DNA from 2 places in the Thalassotalea castellviae genome. Region 1 is predicted to be linked to the other one. Evidence: predicted binding sites of a transcription regulator. Region 1 holds the regulator's gene; the other holds the start of a gene.

Region 1 (3,424 bases):
ACATATTAATTAAACTATCTTCAACTTCTCTTACTAAGTCGATAACCTTACGAATCACTTGTCCGGTAAGATCTTGGAAATCTTGCGCCATTAATACATCGGTCATCAATGCATGCATATGTGCAGTATCGCGGTCTGTCGTTTTCAATAACGCATCTATGTCTTTACATAGCACTTTAAACTCGGTCACCGATAAATCATTGTTCATTAATTTATCCCAGAGCGGGTTCACTGCTTTAACTTGCGCTTGAATATTATCAACGACCGGAAAGATTGATTCTACGGCATCCATCGTTTTATTAGCCGCTTCTTCTGTGCGAGTAATAACGTAATTTAGTCGCTCTTTAGCATCTGGAATATCAGCATTAGCAAGATCGTTCAAGCGAGAATCAACTTGAAAATTCATAAGAGAATCATGAAGTTGTCGCGTTAACTTGCCTATTTCAGCAAATAATTCAGTGTTGATAGGATTCTGAATTTCAGCGATTAAGTCGTCCGCTTTATCTTGCTGCCCTGTTTCTATGTATTCAACAAGCATTTTCGCTTGTTCCAAAGAAACATGCACACCATTATCTTTACTCATGCAACATCCTTACCTGACAGAGAGTGCCAATTATCCTAAGCGTTCAAAAATTTTATCAAGCTTAGTTTTTAACGTTGCTGCGGTAAATGGTTTAACAATATAGCCATTAACACCCGCTTGGGCTGCCATAACAATCTGCTCTTTTTTCGCTTCAGCGGTTACCATCAATACAGGTATATGAAGTAACTTTTCATCAGCGCGAATCGCTTTGAGAAGGTCTATACCTTGCATTCCAGGCATGTTCCAATCAGTTACTACAAAATCAAATTCACCTTCTTTAAGCATAGGTAATGCAGTACTACCATCATCAGCTTCTTGAATGTTAGTGAACCCTAAATCACGCAATAAATTTTTAACTATACGTCTCATTGTTGAAAAATCATCAACAACAAGCACTTTCATATTTTTATCCAAGGCACCCTCCAGGGAGATCATTCAAAATTTTTAAATCTAAAAAACTACTGGTATATATTGTACTTAACTTTGCCAAGATTGCATACGAGCTTTTAATCTATGTAATGCTTGACTATGAATTTGACTAACTCTTGATTCACTCACATCGAGAACTTGGCCAATTTCGCGTAAATTCAATTCTTCATCATAGTATAGTGACAGTACTAAAGCTTCTCTCTCGGGTAAAGTAGTAATGCATTCAGAAAGCGCTTTTTTAAAGATAATTTGTTCTATGTCCTCATAGGGGTCATGATTGTTTTTATCTTCAAATGATTGAATGACATCTTCACTCACGCCGAGGTCATCAATTCCTATTATTTTACCCGAACTTACCTCACTAAGAATATGATGGTACTCATTGAGCGAAATATCAAGTTTTTCAGCAACTTCAATATCTGTTACATCACGACCAAGTTGTGCTTCTAATGCTTTTATCGCTTCACTCACCATTCGGCTATTTTTATGAACCGAACGAGGAGTCCAGTCACCGCGGCGTATTTCATCTAACATGGCACCGCGGATCCGTATACCAGCGAAAGTTTCAAAGCTTGCGCCTTTGCTAGAATCGAAATTATTTGCCGCTTCAAGTAAGCCAATCATGCCTGACTGAATAAGGTCATCAACGATGACACTAGAGGGGAGTCTTGCCAATAAGTGATAGGCAATACGTTTGACTAAAACGGTATGCTGTTCAAGCAATGCGCTTTTATCAATGTGAACATTATAAGTATTAGCTTTTACCAAAGTAGTCTACTCTTTTGACTAGTTTTCTAATAACTGCTCAATGAAAAATTCAAGATGGCCAGATGGATGATGGGGAATTGGCCATTTAGTAATTTTACTCGCTAATGCTTTAAAGGCTTTAGCGGCAGGTGAGTCTGGAAACGCCTCAACAATTGCTTGCTGCTTTCTTACTGATTTTCTAATATTTTCATCGAAAGGGATTACGCCAACTAAATCCAAAGCGACATCTAAAAATCGGTCAGATACCTTGGAAAGTTTAGCAAAAAGTTGTTGGCCTTCTTTTGGACTTCTCACCATATTTGCCACAACTTTAAATTTAAAGACATCGTGATCACGACTAAGTAGTTTCATTAATGCGTAACAGTCAGTGATTGACGTTGGTTCATCACACACCACCAATAATACATCTTGTGCGGCACGAGTAAAACTTAGCACCATATCTGATATACCTGCTGCGGTATCAACAACTAACACGTCAAATTGCGTTCGCATATCACTAAAAGCACGAATTAAACCAGCGTGTTCTGACGGGGTTAAATCCACCATAGATTGAGTGCCCGAGGTAGCAGGAATAATATTGATTCCAGCAGGGCCTTTTAAAATAATATCATCAAGCTCACATTCACCTGATAATACATGTGAGAGATTACGTTGAACTCTTAAACCTAGCATTACATCGACATTGGCGAGGCCTAAATCAGCATCTAAGACTAAAACCCTTTTCCCCAATTGCGCCATGGCAATTGACGTATTTAATGAAACATTGGTTTTGCCTACCCCACCTTTACCACCAGAAACTGCTATGACTTTTATTTGATGATTTTCTTGCATTTTTCGTAAGCCACTCGCCTGATCTATCATTAATTTTTTCTCTATTTTGCTCAATATCTGCGTCGATATTGTTTACATACTCACTGCATGACTTGTTGGCATTGGCCGCCATGAATTTTGGCAATTTACTTTTGTTGCTAATCTATCTGCAAGCGTAACTAACTTTTCAGCATTTGCAACTTTAATATCTTCAGGAACTCTTTGTCCATCAGTAAGATAACCTATTGCTAATCCATTTTGAATAGAAGTTGCAATGATTTCGCCAATACTTAGACTTTCATCAAGTTTAGTATAAATAGCACCCGCTAATGGTACTTTTTTAAATCGTTCCACATTTTCTTGCATTACACGCTGTTGCGTATTCGCAGCCAGCACTAAATAATTACGAATTCTAACACGAGAATTTGCCATTAATGCGGTTAAATGTTCAGAAAGACGCATATCTCGTTGCCCCATTCCTGCAGTATCAATTAAAACTAGTTTTTTATCAGCATATTGCTCTAATAGAGTATCTAACGCTTTTGCATCTTTAGCTAGCTTTACTTGGCAACCAATAATACGTCCGTAAGTAGAAAGTTGTTCAAAACCGGCAATTCGATAACTGTCTGTTGAGATCATAGCCACTTTGTCCGCGCCATGAATTTGAGCAAATCTTGCCGCTAATTTAGCGATAGTGGTGGTTTTACCCACCCCGGTAGGTCCCACTAATGAAACCACGCCACCACGATGAATAATATCATTGTTAGTGGTGTTTAATTGTTGAGCTAATAATTCTTTCGCCGTCTCCCAAGCTTGTTCTTCATTATTGTGAAC
Region 2 (3,424 bases), 360 kb from region 1:
TATTTTAGATCAACAACTGAGTCCAGTTAAAAAACAAGTCTCGTTACAGTTAGTAAAAGCGTTAAAAGATCAAGTTGCTCCACTAGTTGCGAAAGCAGAAAAGCATGCCGAGCAACAAGTTGCGGCGATACAGGCCAGAGCCCAAATAAGTATGCAAGATAAGCTTGAACAAGAATATTCTCGACTTACCGCGTTAAAGGCGATTAATCCAAGTGTTCGCCAAGAAGAAATAGACTTTATTAAAGTTCAGCAAAGTGAATTAACCAATTATATTCATAAAGCACAGTTAAAGTTTGAAGCGATTCGTTTGGTGGTTGTCAGTAACTAGTAACTGACAACCCAGCTTATTCAATTAATATAATAAGAGAGTAGAGATTGGCCGCAAATCCTGATTTTATTTATCGCCCACCGATGACGCCTTATCTTGATATAGTTTATCAAGATGACGATATAGTGGTGTTAAATAAACCAAGCGGCCTACTTACGGTTCCTGGCCGTTTAGCTGAACATAAAGATTGCTTACAAAATCGTGTCCAAACAATATTACCAACCGCCACAATCGTTCACCGTTTAGATATGGCAACTTCCGGTATTATTTTAATGGCATTAAATAAACCGGCACATGTTGAGATCAGTCGTCAATTTGAAAAGCGCCAGACCCAAAAGTCATATATCGCTCGAGTATACGGTAAAGTAGAAAACCAAACAGGCTCAGTCGATCAACCGTTAATTTGTGATTGGCCGAATCGCCCGAAACAAAAAGTTGATCATCAACACGGTAAAAAATCTCTAACCCATTATCGGGTTTTATCGTATCAAGAAAATTCAACCTTAGTTGAGTTAACCCCTGTAACGGGTCGTTCTCATCAATTACGAGTACATATGCTGTCTTTAGGTCATCCGATTTTAGGTGATCGACTTTATGCCCATGATAAGGCGCTTACTATTAGTCCAAGGTTACAACTTCACGCACAGTGGTTAACAATAATGCATCCTGTGACAAAGCAAACCATTACCTTTAACGCCACTTGCCCATTCAATTGATTTTCTTACAAATAGTTTTTAAAACTACCCCTAAAAACCATTTGATTCTATCGACTAAAGATAATCTAATGGAGAAAATGGCAAAATGGCCGATATAAATTTCAATATGTTTAATAATTTTTATAGGACAGTTGTGACTCGTCATTCATTACGGTTAATCACAGTAATTTTTGTCTGCTTTTTATTGCCGATGACTAATCTTGCCGCTGCCGTGCAAGCAGAAAATAACGACAATAAAACCGCCGAACAAACAACACAGCCGAAAGAAACAACACAAGACAAGCAAGAAGAAGCTTCAACAAGCGAAACGGAAGATGAAACAGCATCAGCCACTAAAAAAGCGCTAAGAAGTAATATTGATATCAGCGCTCCTATTGATACCTTTATCAATAAAAAAAATGACCTCGAACATTACTTACCTGCTGAAATTATTCAACCAATGTTGGTGGGGCCAAATGACCATATCACTTTGGTAAATACCAATAATGCGATCAGCAATAAAGGCGTGATGATTTTATTACCTGATTGGCAACAAACCGCCGCGAGTCCAAAAGCATTAAATGCTTTAAGAAATAATTTACCGGATCAAGGTTGGACTACTATCAGTATTTTGCCCCCCAACAAGCCCAACAATTATCCATCGCAGGCAATCAGTCAAACAGCAAGAGAAGAAGACAACAACAAGATTCTCACAGAATATCAGCAGCAACTTGCGAACCTAGTATCCGCCGTGATGACAAAGGCAAAAAGTTATCCCGGAATTATAGTTATTGTCGCCGAGGGACACCACGCTGCATTATTACTCAATATTTTTCAAGAAGAATTAGCTGAACAGCCAACAGCATTAATTATGTTAAGTGCACATTTAAATGATACGCAAACGAATATTAGCTCAGCTAAAAGCTTATCCTTATTAGAACTACCTGTACTGGATTTATACCTAAAAGCTGATAACCACTTAGTTGACAGCAGCCTAAAATTAAGAAAAAAATTCGTCAACCAAGAATTAAAGTCTAATTTTAGACAAATGAAAATTTACAATACCCGTACCGGCTATTACCCTTCAATGCCGCTAATTAAAGCAATTAACGGCTGGCTAAAATCAATTGGCTGGTAAGTTTAATCCTGTACAAAAAAGCGTTTATTTAAATAAACGCTTTGGGTAATGAGTCTTGATTGGAAATGACGTTTTCAGAACGAAGTGAAAATTAATTAAGATCAGAATCAACCCAATATTTTGTCCCTTGTAAAGTGGCTTGTAACGCTAATCCATTCTCGGTCATTTGATAAATTGACACGCCGTTTACCACAGTGACAGCTTTACTCCCTTCTGCGCCTTTTTTACCTGATTTTGCAGCAACATCCGCTTGACCTGAAAAATCCCAGCCGTATTCAATAAAGTCATTTAAGGCATCGCGAGTATGGAAAATAAACACGGCACTAAAGTCTTTTACTCCAAAGCCTATTCCAATGCCTGCAGAGCCCATATTCATATATGTATTCTTACCTGATTGATTATCATGTACGACTCCACTACCGCCTCCAGCAGAAAAAAAGACTAAATTAACACCAATATTTGAAAACACAGCATAGCCTTTTGCCTCCGCTATTTTTTCTTTTACGCTCGGCTCTTCTTGATAAAGTTTGGCTAATACGTCTTTACTCATATCAAGCACTTCTTGTCGATCAGCTTGTTTATCCGCGAGCACATTCAACGATATCAATGCGCAGATCATAACTATTAAATATTTTTTCATTAAACTTTCCTTACGTGAAATAAACTCTAATATTCAAAATACAACTTCAACTGCTCAGTAAAAACACCTGAGGCCCTGCTCAATAATTTATAAGTTTAGTTGAATATCGTTAACTTCCTTTCTTGATTGCAGTAACCATTTCATAAGCGGCTTGAATATCCTGTGTTTTTTGTTTAGCAACATCCATCATTTCTGGCGGTAACCCCTTCGCAACTAATTTATCTGGGTGATGTTGTGCCATCAATTTACGATAAGCTTTTTTGATTTCTTGACTTGTACTAGATTTATTCACCCCTAATAACTTATAAGCATTATCTAACTGTTGTGTCGTAGCAGGACCTTTAGCACTTTGTTGATGAAAATTAGCACCAGCGATGATCATCTCTAATAATTGGTCTAACTGATGAACTGAAAAGCCTAAAATTTTGGCGATACGGTGTAACGCTTCTCGCTCAGCGATATCTAAATCACCATCGGCAAACGCTACTTGGATTTGTATCTCAAGAAAAAGTAACAATAAATCTTGTCGATTAAAGCAACTACGTTTGAATTTTTTTAATTGTTCATCAAGTGGAAAACCCGCCATTTTCCCTTCTCGAAAAGCATCTTGCGCTTGTTGTTTC

Evidence for each region. Region 1 encodes FliA, which starts transcription of late flagellar genes. Its sites were predicted from a motif close to CTAAAGNTNNNNNNNNNNNNGCCGATA; they were not measured.
Region 2: a site for FliA is predicted at 1,113-1,139, ahead of RM573_RS06020 (DUF3530 family protein). Genes of this name have one in related genera too.

What each region holds. Positions count from the first base shown of each region.
Region 1 covers NZ_JAVRIF010000002.1:160,844-164,267, forward strand. The annotation lists gene RM573_RS04425 (protein phosphatase CheZ) at 1-583, opposite strand, end outside; gene cheY (chemotaxis response regulator CheY) at 614-997, opposite strand; gene RM573_RS04435 (RNA polymerase sigma factor FliA) at 1,061-1,780, opposite strand; gene RM573_RS04440 (MinD/ParA family protein) at 1,799-2,641, opposite strand; gene flhF (flagellar biosynthesis GTPase FlhF) at 2,684-3,424, opposite strand, start outside.
Region 2 covers NZ_JAVRIF010000002.1:522,163-525,586, forward strand. The annotation lists gene rapA (RNA polymerase-associated protein RapA) at 1-328, shown strand, start outside; gene rluA (bifunctional tRNA pseudouridine(32) synthase/23S rRNA pseudouridine(746) synthase RluA) at 412-1,044, shown strand; gene RM573_RS06020 (DUF3530 family protein) at 1,178-2,161, shown strand; gene RM573_RS06025 (lipid-binding SYLF domain-containing protein) at 2,253-2,801, opposite strand; gene djlA (co-chaperone DjlA) at 2,911-3,424, opposite strand, start outside.